One region of the Paenibacillus sp. OK060 genome, then DNA from elsewhere that is predicted to be linked to it. Evidence: riboswitches for the same ligand, from Rfam matches in the RefSeq annotation. Region 1 holds a riboswitch; each other region holds the start of a gene.

Region 1 (4,195 bases):
CAAATGGAAACTTCATTTTTGCTCAAGCCGAGGGAATGGGTTGAAAAGAATCAGGAAAAGCAAAGATCAAAATCTGTAAACAAATAAAAAAGGTTCCTAGAGTGGCAGCAATGCCATTCTAGGAACCTTTTTAGTGTTACATATGATGCGGTCGAGAGGACTCGAACCTCCACGGGGGTTAGCCCACACGGACCTGAACCGTGCGCGTCTGCCAATTCCGCCACGACCGCGTATGTCTTATCTCCGAGAAATTATATCGCGGCGACAAGAGATAATATATCATGTGCAGGTAATTAGTGTCAACAAAAAAAATATAATTTCGCCTTCAATGATAAAGCTTTTTATAAATTATATCTTTGAAGGCCAGTTGCCATACCAGGCATACCCGCCTCTTCTTTCCTTATCGATATCGCTGAGTTTGTATTTCACAACCCCATCACGTCCTACGAAGATCGGTTTATCCGTTCCAATTTCGTAAAAACGTGCCCAAATTGGCGATGCACCTGAATCAGCTACGAGTTTGCTATCTCCGTTTTCTCTGACATACTTGTATCCTGTAATTTTCACGTTGTTGAACCAGGCTTCTGCCGCTTGAATGGAAGCCTTAATTTTCGAGTTCGACGGTCTTGTTTTCAAAAACTTTACAATCGTACTGCTCTCTCCAGCACTTAGAGAAGGCACTTCATATATCCTTGCTCCTGCAGGTTTTAGGGAGCTGGAATCATGCTGCTGTCCCCATGCAGTCAGTTTACCATTTGCTACAACCTGTGTATTGAGAATAGCATCTACACCTTTGGCAACTGATTTTTTACTGCGATCCGCAAGAGAGCTGTCGATGAATGAGAAATCACCTTTACGTGCACCTACTTCATCCAGCATGTACATGACATTAATCATGGCATCGTCGTTGAAGGTAATGTGTTTGTGATAGCCTGAGCTCTGGTATACTTGTGGCCATCCTCCATTGGAGTACTGCATATTTAACAAAAAGTTGATTCCTTTGATGGCAGCAGCCGAATATCGCGGATCATTTGTCTTTTTAAATTCCTTGGCTAATCTTCTAATTTCTGAGTATGTAGCTTTATTATCAATCGTAGATTTGGCCCACTCACCACTTGTTTCTTTGTAATCCTTCTTCCATCCCCCGTCAGGACGTTGATTCTTCAAAATATCTGAGATACTTGCTGTCGTTCCAGATGCGTCTGCAGCAGATACCTTAGCAGCAGGCTGAAATACCATTCCGACAACAGAGAAAATCATTGTACATGCCATTACCAAAGATGCAAACCTTGCTTGTGCCTTCAACATCGTTTAGAACACTCCCCAATTCATTTTCTGCAAACTGTTTTCCTTGAGCGTCTCCCCTCCTTATATTTGTTTTTAAACTCAAACTATTTCTTTTCATCCAATAAGTGGATTATACAAAAAGAATTCTATGCAAAACAATGAATTTTGTCAATAATTGCAACAATATGTAACAAATTCTTTGTCTTAACCTATAGGTATCGTCTAATCGAAATGTGAGAAAGCCAATAAATTATCCAATTTTTCTCCATTTGAAACAGTAGTTACTTTTTTGTCATCTATTAAAACCCAATATTCGAGTTATTTCTACATAAATAGCGATAATTCCGTTAACATTGAGATGATAAGAAGTGTTCAAAATCGGTTTGACATTTTCGCATTTATGCAATATAGTTTCAAAAGGTTACAAAAACTTAATTATTCATTTGCCGAGTTTCATGTTTGAAAACGGGGGAACCATTTTGGGTGAATTATTCTTATACATAGGAAATATAGGGAACCTTCTACCGAACCCTTAGCTAACTCCGTAGGCATCGAAGGGAGAACAAAAATTTTGAAAAAGCTTATCATCTCCATTTTTGGAGCAGCAGTTCTATTTACATCCGGTGCAGCAAGCACAGAGGCAAGCAGTATTAACACCGTCGTTAACAACATGACTGGCATACCTTACAAATGGGGCGGCACAACAATGGCCGGATTTGATTGCTCTGGATTTATGAGATATATTTTCAACAAATATAGCATTGAATTACCACGCACTTCCCAGCAACAAGCTAAGGCCGGAACTCCGGTATCCAAAGCTAATCTGCGTACTGGTGACATGGTATTCTTTAATACGATGGGCAATGGCATTTCACATACAGGTGTATATATCGGGGGCGGACAGTTCGCTCATGCTTCAAGCAGCAAGGGTGTCAGCATCACACAATTATCCAATCCTTACTTCAACGATCGTTACGTAACAGCACGCCGGGTAACAGGACAATTTATGTATAACAAAATGCTGGGTAAAATATAAGTTTGATTTGATATAGCGCAAAGAGGAGGCTCCGGGTGAATCCGGGACCTCCTCTTTGTTTGGGGCTTTTGTTTACAAATCCGGTGTGCTGTAGACTTCTATACTTAATGTAAAGCCTTCTGTACTCTCATTGCACCCTGAGACAGCGCATGGCCTCCGCCTACCGCTCCAGCCACAGCAACCGTCTCCATAATCTCCTGATCGGTCGCTCCTTTGGCACGTGCCTCTTCCACATGGTAAAACGTACATACCTCATTGTTCGCAAACAGTCCAATACCCAGCGCAATCAGCTGTTTGGTCTTGGCATCAATCGCCCCTGCCTGAAAGCATTCTCCAGTGAACTCATGATAAGACTTCACCACTGCTGGTAGCACATCGCTTAATTCACCAATCTGATCTTTATAGGCATGAACCTTATCATTCATCAGTGTCATGGTTACCGCACATCCTCTCGGCTGATATGTTACAAGCTCTCACTGTACCTATCTTCTCTCCCGAGAGGTGTAATTATGCCAAAACATCCATGGTAAATGAACCTAAATAGGCATGTCCTATTCTTCGAGCAGGCTCTCGCGTGGTTCGCTGAACAATTGATATCGGTAATTCCGATCAAGCTTGACCACACGACGATTCTGACGGCGAATGAGTACCTGCTCCCCGTCCCAAGCCACTACAATACCTGTCACATCATTGGACTGAATCTCGTCCCGTACTACCCTTACTTTTTCACCCGATAAACGCAGTGCATCCAATTGTGCATCACTGATCATATTTATGGCGCCTACTTTCCCAAAAAAATTATTTACAAAAAGAGACCTAAATGAAAAGTCATTTAGGTCTCACGTGACTGTATTGGACTGTCATGTCATTCGAAAGTATGTCCCGACTGAAAGTTACCGCTGCGCGTGCTCCTTGCTGTCGTTCTTCTCAAACCAAAAATCAAGCACTTTGGCGGACATCACACGTTCTTCAAGGTACTCCACTTGATGCGGTGTAAATTGTTCTTTCCAAGCGAAGGACAACTCTTCGCACAAGCCTACAATCGTCAGCAATTCTGACCAGGCAACGTAGCGTTTGTACCAGAAAAATTGAGGATGTTCAATCATATAGGGATAAAGGTCATCGAATTCCGTATGTTTACAATCCAGGGCACGCTCAAAATGTACTTTCGATTCCGCCAGCTTATCAATAAAAAATTGTTCTGTTGCCGGTTGGTTACCCATGGTGTTGCCTCCTCTCCCTAACATAACCCCATTATAAATGAAATCAGCGGTCATGCAAAGGCATTGTTATAAAAATAGGCACTTTTTCCTTTAAAAAGTCACAATTCGTTATCGTCAAATTGCACGGTGCCATCGTTCAGTGAACGAATGCGCACCAACGCTTCAACCGGGATACCCTGCTCACGAATAGTGCGCGCTCCGGCCTGAAAACATTTTTCGACCACGACACCGAATCCGACCAGTTCCGCACCCGAACGTTCGATAATTTTGATGACACCACGAGCGGCATCGCCATTCGCAATGATATCGTCAATAAACAAAATACGGTCATTCTCATGAATATATTCACGGGACACCATAATATCTGTTACGATCCCTTTCGTAAAAGAAGGTACTCTTTCACAGTAGGCGTCGGGGTCAGCCAAAAGTGTTTTTTTGCGACGGGCAAATACCAGAGGAACACCCAGTTCATGTGCGGCAGCAAAGGCGACCGGAATCCCGGAAGACTCCACTGTAATGACCCGAGTTACACCACTCTCACGAAAACGAGCGGCAAATTCACGTCCCATTTCCATCGTCAATGCAGGATCAATCTGGTGATTCAGCAGACCATCCAGCTTCAGCACCTGATCTGACATGACTACACCTT
Region 2 (4,195 bases), on a different contig from region 1:
TTGTACCGGTCCATCCGCAGCGGAGGCGCTGACGGTATCCCATTCATGCTCCAGGTCTGCGGCCAGGCGAACCAGCAGGTCCTGGGTTGTATCGGTGTTAAGGGGAATCACTTTGGAGGCTTCGGTTATGCAGGCACTCATGGCTGAATGCAGATAACCAAGGACCGCCTCCTCGACAGGGATTTCGAGGTGGTGGTTAATCCAGGCGTGAACAGTGGGGAGACAGCCAACAGATTCATACTTAGCCAGCGTTTGTTCGAGATGGCTAAAATCAATCCAGGGGTGTAGTGCGCGAGCTAGCTTAATTAGTCGTTTGCCCATAATGGAGGCATGTTCTCTAAGATTGACTGGGGTGCGCTGGACATGAACGAGTTTGTCGATGAGGGCTGTACGCCATGCGTCCTTGTGATCTGCGGCGGTGTATATGCCTTTAATCGCCATACCTTCCAGACGCACGATGCTGGGATGCAATTGACAGCGCATGAATGATTCGAGATCTTCAACACTACGAATGGTACCTTCAGCGATATGGGCATCCATACCGAAGGAATGGGTGAACCCTCCGACCTGGATAGAGGAATCAAGCAGTTTGACATAATCGAGCAGCTTATTCCCACGGTTCACAATCTTTCGCCTCCTACGTTCGTTAAATGTTATGTTAAATAACATTTATACTCCTTTTTGGTTCGCTTTATGTTTGTAAATCCGAATTATATGATATATATATTCACATAAATATCCGCTTTTTGTCAATAGTTTCTTTGTTTTTTGAATATTAAATCTATTTAGTGTTATTTTATATAACTTTATGAGTTACTTTATACTAAGGGATATGAAGGATGGTAATACAAATAAAGTAGAGTGATCGGCCTAATCGGGTATACAAACGGGATTAAATTTAATCATATGCACTTCGTAGGAGAAAATGACGAGATTATACGATTTATGGAAGGAAAAGCGCAGTTAAAATGATATTAAGAAAAATGCTTTACTTTTAAACATGAACCGGGTATAATCAATTTTGTTGCCGATTATTTACGACATGCGGTCGTGGTGGAATGGCAGACACGCTATCTTGAGGGGGTAGTGGGTGTATACCCGTGGAGGTTCGAGTCCTCTCGACCGCATCATAAGAACGATAAAAAAGAAGCTTCCCGTATGGGAAGCTTCTTTTTTTTGTTTTATTTACAGTACAGATGGGCCAGACAAAAAAAGGTCACCCGTTTCCCCTGAATGCATGCTCATTCTGTCTGCTGGGGTCGGATGGCCTTTACTTGTTATTTAAGCAATTCTTTGATGTCCGCTTCAATTTTATCAGGTGTTGTTTTGGGAGCATACCGTTTCAGAACACGTCCGTTCTGATCCACAAGGAATTTGGTGAAGTTCCATTTGATGGCTTTGGAGCCGAGTACGCCTGGCGCTTCTTTGGTAAGGTGCTGGAAAAGAGGGTGAGCGCTTGAACCATTCACATCGATCTTCTCAAACATCGGGAAGCTAACACCATAGTTCATCTGGCAGAACTCGGCAATATCATCAGAAGAGCCTTTTTCCTGTGCAAACTGGTTGCTTGGAAAACCAAGAACTTCGAATGGGGAGTCTTTAAACTTATCCTGAAGCTCTTGCAGACCTTTGAATTGAGGTGTGAGGCCGCATTGGCTTGCTGTATTCACGATAAGCAGTACTTTGTCACGATAGTTGGACATTTCAACTTCCTGACCGCGAAGGGTGTTTACTTTGTAGTCGTAGACTGACATGAAAATCGCCTCCATTTCATATTCTTCTTTCTTCTATTATATTGATTACAATTAAATAATGCAAAATTAATATTGCTTTTTTAACTCAATTTGAAGCTGTCGTGTATGATCTGTGACTGATTTGCTACCTGAATTTCGCTAAAGAGAGAATTAGAGAGCTTTGATGAGATGGGTAGAGAATGGATACGTTGTAAGCGCTATTATTGATGTGAAATGGCAAAAATCCGTCGATTCGGTGATCTGCGCAGACTTTACACCAATATGGCACGGGTGTATGATTCATATCGTAATTCCAATTTAAATTAAATTTTACATGAAAAACGAAACAAACGATAATATCGCTCTGATTAATGATTATAAAAGAACGATGTTTTAATCGCTGAGTTTCCATTCATTCATGGGTGGGAAACGGGGGAACCAACAGGATGAACTGTCCAGGACAGTAGGCATCCATGGGGTGAATTTTCCGGTGACAGCCGGAAATAGGGCGACTCTCGCGCCCGAATCCGTCAGCTAACCTCGTAAGCGTTAAAGGGAGAGGCAACAAGCCGTACGCTGGTTCATAGTGTCTTTTTGCTATGGATTATTGAAGAAGCGTCCGGGAGGCCTTGGTCCCCCACGCTTCTTTTTTGTTGTCTTTTCACGCCAAGGGAGGAACGAATGATGGATAAAGAGATGATCTTAGTGACTGCTCCAAATGAAGCAGGACGTAAATTTATCAAATTGCTGATGTACAAAAAAATGCCGTTTGCCGTTCTGACCAACAGTGCAGGGGAAGAGCGCAGGCTCCGGAGGATTGGTGTGGAGCATGTCATTCGCATGAACACAGCTGCTGCTCAGAAATGGTTTTTGCCGCAAGGTAGTGTCGGCAATGTTTTTATTTTTGAAAATAGCCTAAACCTGACCTGTCGATATTTACAGATCTGCCGCTCCTGGACATCCAAGTCCCTGTGTGTCATTACGGAACAAAGCCACCCCAAAGGGATCTATCGGGGAATGGGAGCAGACCGTATTGTATATTCCTTGAATGGGGAAGTTGGGTTTCTACTGAATGGCTAGTGGCTAGTACTATTCCTGTGATTGATCCAGTGTCAGCTGCCTGTTATAATTGAAATCATAAATAAACGGAAACTTGAGGAGACTCATGCATGTTGGTGGGTCTTCTTTTTTATGGTTTGGGAAATAGGGATATGGATTTCCTGTGGCTAACGAGGAGGAATAGGCGTGCCGGATGTACGTGGAATACAATGGTTGTTCTTTGATGTGGGGGATACGCTCGTGGACGAATGGGAGCCGGTAGATGATATTATCGGTCAGTTCGTTCGTGAAGCTTGTGCGCTTGGTTATCAGGTGGAGATGCAGACGGTGCGAGAACTATTTGCCGCCTCCTACCGAAATTACGAGCAATGGCCGATGAAATTGGCTATTCGTACCCTTATCAGCGACGAGGGGCACCGGGAACAGATACAGGAGAAGCTGAAGTTCCGCAAAGAGCTTGAGCGCCCCTTCGCGTCAGCCGACGCTGTTCTCCAGACGTTGTCGCAAAACTATAAGATTGGTATCATTGCCAATCAGAGTCCGGGGACGGAAAATCGGCTGGATAGCTACGGCTTGCGCAAGTATGTGGATGTGCTGGCCTGTTCGGCTGAAGAAGGAGTGTCCAAGCCTGATCCTGAATTGTATGCTGTAGCGTTGAAACAGGCGGGATGCAAACCTGAGGAAGCGGTCATGATCGGCGACAGGATTGATAATGATATTATTCCGGCTAAGAAGCTGGGTATGCACACGATCCGGATTTTGCAGGGTTATGGCAGATTCCAGCCGGAGCTTGCGGATGCAGAGCGTCCAGACTGGACTATTGAATCACTGGAGGAACTTCTTCCTTTGTTAATGGTAACTCAAAATTCAGACAACTAAATAAGAGCAGTATTTATGAACTATTCGGTATAATTAGGCTGCTGCTCTAACATATAAAAGGCTGATCGTCTCAAGGGGTACGTTACTTGAGTTGATCAGCCTTTTTGAGTTAGACAAAATACGGCGTAATTCCGTTTAACCTAGAACAACAGAATGGTCTGGATAATCAGATACACATTCAGGACAACGATAATTCCGGCAATGATCCAGGAGATGATTTTGAGCCACAGCTTGTTGGCAAAAGCCCCCATGCTTTTTTTGTCACTCGTAAACATTACCAGCGGAATGACGGCAAAGGGTAGCTGCAGAGACAGCACAACCTGGCTAAGAATCAACAGTTCTTCTGTTCCGTGCTCTCCAGCAATGGCTGTTACGATGACGGCCGGGATGATAGCGATCAGACGTGTAACCAGTCGACGAAGCCACGCTGGAATACGAATGTTCAGGAAGCCTTCCATTACAATCTGTCCGGACAACGTGCCGGTGAGTGTTGAGTTTTGGCCTGAAGCCAGCAGGGCTACACC
Region 3 (4,195 bases), on a different contig from region 1:
CGTCCAGCTTGCCACGAAGGTTATCGGCAGAAGCCTTGTTTTGATCATAGCTTGTTTTGTATTCAGCCATCTTCTCTTCAGCCACTTTTTTCTCTTCCAGTGCCCGACGAGCCAAATCCATATTCTGTGCACGCGCTGCTGTATGTGCTTGCTCCTCACGTTTCTTCACGAGAGCTTCCTGTTCTTCGAACAGCTGCTTGAATTTCTTCTCAATAGCGATCTGTGCAGCAACAGCTTTCTCCGCATCTTCCAGATCTTCCTGCATATCTCGGATATATTGATCCGTCATCTTGATCGGATCTTCTGCCTTGTCAATAATAGAGTTAATGTTAGACATCGTTAAATCGCGCAATCGTTTGAAAATGGACATTATGGTATTCCTCCTAGTCGATAGTTCATCCTTGTATATAAACATACATACGTGGCAATGTTCTACTCGTTTCAATTTTAACAAAAAAAATCATAAAAAACGATTTTAGCCTACTTAGCGTCCATCGAACTATTGAATCAGTTGACTAGTTTGGCACAGCTCTTCATCAAGCAGCTTCTCTGCAGTCTGCACAATCTCATCAATCTGCATGCGCGTAATTGCATCAAAGTGAATCCCCATAATCACGGTCACGGTTACTTTTAAATGTAGGGCAGCCTTACGTGCGAGCCTTTCACACAGCTCTTGCTCTTTATGCCCCGGAATATGCATCGTAGCCCCGCTTACCCGCTCACGGTCCGGATAAAATGTCGCTACTGCTCCAATATGTGATCTGCCTCCAGTTACCATAAACAGCTTGTCTTCCCCTGCCTCAATCACCTGTAAACGAACGGAATTTAAGTCGTATGTACTCATCCTGATCCACCTGTCCTTTTCTATATATATATGGTGGAATTATGGCTCCGATTTGATAAATCAGCAATGAAACATCTCACATTATGCATAAATACGGATGGCCCCGGGCATACCAAAGAGAACGCAATTTGGGAAAAGGAGGCACTAACATGCGTATACGCCTCATAATGTTATCCATCATGGTCATTCTTCTGGGAGGAAGTTACGCTCCTGCTCAGTTATGGGCTTCTTCAAGCCCGCAAACCGAACCTGCTTCGAAGTCTGATTCTTCTGAAGAGGAGCAGCTGACGCTGGGACAGCTCAGACAGAAATATGCGGATACATTCAAAACAAATGGCCCCTCGACAAAAAAGGTCGCACTGACTTTTGATGACGTACCTGATCCACGGTTCACCCCGCAGGTGTTGGATATTCTAAAAAAATACAAGGTGCGGGCTACGTTTTTCATTGTGGGACATCGCGCTGAGAAACATCCGGATTTAGTGAAACGCATGGTAAAGGAAGGGCATATTGTTGGCAATCACAGCTACAATCACCCGGAGTTCAGTAAGCTGTCCATGAATGCATTTCGCAAACAAATCTTACATACCGGGGATATTATTCGGAATCTGGCGGGGTACACGCCCAAAATGATTCGTCCACCTTATGGCGACATTAATGAGCAACAGCTGCAATGGGCGGCCAAACAACATTACAGCATTGTGAATTGGAACGTCGATTCCCTGGACTGGAAGGGCCTCTCCAAAGAGGAAGTCAAACAAAACATCCTGTCGGCCGTTAAACCAGGTTCCATTGTTCTGCAACATGCAGGAGGCGGTGTCGGATCGAAGCTGAGTGGTACCATCGAGGCGTTGCCTGAAGTTATCGAGGAATTGCGAAACCGCGGGTACGAGCTGGTGACTTTGGACGAAATGCTGGAACTGCCAAAGGGTAAATAGGTTTAGAATACGGCAGTCGGATATTCAAAAGGGTGTCCTTCATTCACATTATCGTGATTGGAGAACACCCTTTATTGTTTAATTTAGATTTAGTTGGAGTCACATATGATGATGTGCAGCTACGCTTTGATTTTATTTCAAAATGTAAAGTTCAACATCCTGAATACCAAATGTGCTCACGGATTGCTTGCTGCCAGGAATAAAGATATCGATCTTGTGACCTTTAATGGCACTACCCACATCACGAGCCGTTGCTACAAATGCCTGTTTTGGCAGTCCTGGATGTGTATGACCTGTCACCAGTACCTTTGTACCCAATGGAATGATACTTGGGTCTACTGCAATGGTACCCAATTCAAGCGGATTACCGAAGTAATCCACGGCACCCCATCCTCCATTTTCGGAAGCGTCTGCGGAGTATGCTGTTGCTTTGACGTCGACAGCTTTGCTGTAATCAAACGTTTTACCCCAGGCTTGTACAACTTTACTATCTGCATTAACGTCAAGGCTTGCGGCAGTTACCGTTTTGGCCTCCGTTTTAGCTGCTGCTGCAGAAGCTGTGTTCGTTGTTTTACCAGGGATCGTAATTTTCAAACCACCATAAATGTTGTAAGCTGAAATCTCATTGTTAGCTTTAATAAGAGCGTTAAGTCCAACTCCATATTGTTTGGATAAGGTGTAGAAGGTATCCCCCTCTTTGGCCACATGAACTGAATCAGCATGAGCCGGAACGGCCTGAATGAGCATTGCTGCTGTCAGCAAAGCTGTTGCTGTTTTGGCTATACGTTTCTTGTTAATCATGGTCTTCCTCCCTCATTATGCCTGCGAAGTTAGTTGTCGGATTCGGATGGAGGAAACCACCCTATAGGTTCAATTACATTAATAATTTATGTAGCCCTAATTCACCCCAAGCCGTGTGCAAATGATTCTTCCCCAAGCACACTCTGCATCGTTACATCCCCCACACTCCCAACTCCGGAAGTTTCGGCAGGAACAAATATATCACAACTTTGTAACCAAGAGTCGTAGTAAATGTTACCATCTGGCTAATTCACTTCAATATTTTTGCTGAATTCAAGCGATTTTTTCAAAAAAATGTCTATTTGAGCTTATATCGTTGATGACAGAAACGTTACTTTTTATGTAAATCCGTGTGTATTCACACGCAACAAAACAATCCCTGCCGACAGGTCGCCGACAGGGATCTATGAGGGAATAAGAATTCTCATCCACAGTATATATTTTGCATTTTCATCCAATTCATCCTAATGATGACTTGGATGTATTAGAGCACTTTAGCAAGGAAGTCACGTGTACGTGCATGCTTAGGCTCACCAAACACTTCAGCAGGGGTTCCTTCTTCTACAATAACCCCGCCATCCATGAACAGGATGCGGTCCCCTACTTCGCGTGCGAAGCCCATCTCATGCGTTACAATAACCATAGTCATGCCGCCCTCTGCAAGCCGCTTCATGACATCCAGTACTTCACCGACCATTTCAGGGTCCAGTGCTGAAGTAGGCTCGTCAAACAGCATGACATGCGGCTGCATCGCAAGCGCTCTTGCAATAGCTATCCGTTGTTTCTGTCCACCGGACAGCTGATTAGGATAAGCGTCTTTTTTGTCAGACAGGCCAACCGTCTTCAGCAAATCTGCGCAGATTTGTTCCGCTTCCTGTGCAGATTGTTTTTTCACTTTAATGGGAGCAATCGTAATGTTCTGCTGCACCGTTTTGTGCGGGAACAGATTGAAATGCTGGAATACCATCCCCATTTTTTCACGAGTTGCATTAATGTTGTGTTTAGGGTCAGTGATCGAAACTCCCTCAAAGTCAATCTCACCGGAAGTAGGCTGCTCCAATAAGTTAAGACAGCGCAAAAAGGTACTTTTCCCCGATCCGGACGGACCGATGACCACGACAACCTCGCCTTTGCCAATTGTTACGTTAATGCCCTTGAGCACATCGTTATTTCCATATGATTTGTGTAATTGTCTAACGTCTATCACTTGCACTCAACTTCCTTTCCAGTCGACCCAGCAGCTTGGACAAAATGAACGTCAGCACAAAGTAAATGGCCGCTGCAATCAGGAATGGATTCATTCCTTGGTACGTAATGTTTTTGACTACACTTGCCTGGTACATAATGTCCACCATACCAATAACCGAGATGATGGAAGATTCCTTGATAATGGTCACGAATTCATTACCGATCGCCGGCAACACCGCTTTGAACGCTTGTGGAAGCACAATGAAGCGCATTGCCGCACCTCTACCCATTCCCAGGGAACGAGCTGCTTCCAACTGGCCTCGATCCACACCCTGTATACCAGCGCGGAAAATCTCGGCAAGATAGGCACCACTATTAATGGATAGTGTGATAATCCCCGCCTGAAGCGGCGTGAAATTAATCC

Evidence for each region. A riboswitch is a leader RNA that binds a small molecule or an ion and turns the genes downstream of it on or off. The one in region 1 is predicted to bind cyclic di-AMP.
Region 2: it holds a riboswitch for cyclic di-AMP, as region 1 does, so the genes downstream of both, BLS14_RS17815 (HAD family hydrolase) here and BLS14_RS00560 (C40 family peptidase) in region 1, are expected to answer to the same signal.
Region 3: it holds a riboswitch for cyclic di-AMP, as region 1 does, so the genes downstream of both, BLS14_RS08980 (3D domain-containing protein) here and BLS14_RS00560 (C40 family peptidase) in region 1, are expected to answer to the same signal.

The regions. Positions count from the first base shown of each region.
Region 1 covers NZ_FNFR01000001.1:108,870-113,064, reverse strand. The annotation lists tRNA gene BLS14_RS00570 (tRNA-Leu) at 147-230, opposite strand; gene pelA (pectate lyase) at 349-1,308, opposite strand; cyclic di-AMP (ydaO/yuaA leader) riboswitch at 1,722-1,853, shown strand; gene BLS14_RS00560 (C40 family peptidase) at 1,859-2,323, shown strand; gene BLS14_RS00555 (carboxymuconolactone decarboxylase family protein) at 2,428-2,757, opposite strand; gene BLS14_RS00550 (hypothetical protein) at 2,875-3,093, opposite strand; gene BLS14_RS00545 (hypothetical protein) at 3,217-3,546, opposite strand; gene BLS14_RS00540 (xanthine phosphoribosyltransferase) at 3,645-4,195, opposite strand, start outside.
Region 2 covers NZ_FNFR01000004.1:581,787-585,981, forward strand. The annotation lists gene BLS14_RS17795 (urease accessory protein UreF) at 1-624, opposite strand, end outside; tRNA gene BLS14_RS17800 (tRNA-Leu) at 1,045-1,127, shown strand; partial or broken gene BLS14_RS33585 (hypothetical protein) at 1,234-1,299, shown strand; gene BLS14_RS17810 (glutathione peroxidase) at 1,278-1,754, opposite strand; cyclic di-AMP (ydaO/yuaA leader) riboswitch at 2,122-2,297, shown strand; gene BLS14_RS17815 (HAD family hydrolase) at 2,418-2,813, shown strand; gene BLS14_RS17820 (HAD family hydrolase) at 2,979-3,671, shown strand; gene BLS14_RS17825 (Nramp family divalent metal transporter) at 3,812-4,195, opposite strand, start outside.
Region 3 covers NZ_FNFR01000002.1:608,414-612,608, forward strand. The annotation lists gene BLS14_RS08965 (PspA/IM30 family protein) at 1-370, opposite strand, end outside; gene BLS14_RS08970 (prenylated flavin chaperone LpdD) at 500-844, opposite strand; gene BLS14_RS08975 (polysaccharide deacetylase family protein) at 994-1,782, shown strand; gene BLS14_RS08980 (3D domain-containing protein) at 1,915-2,583, opposite strand; cyclic di-AMP (ydaO/yuaA leader) riboswitch at 2,586-2,782, opposite strand; gene BLS14_RS08985 (amino acid ABC transporter ATP-binding protein) at 3,068-3,790, opposite strand; gene BLS14_RS08990 (ABC transporter substrate-binding protein/permease) at 3,777-4,195, opposite strand, start outside.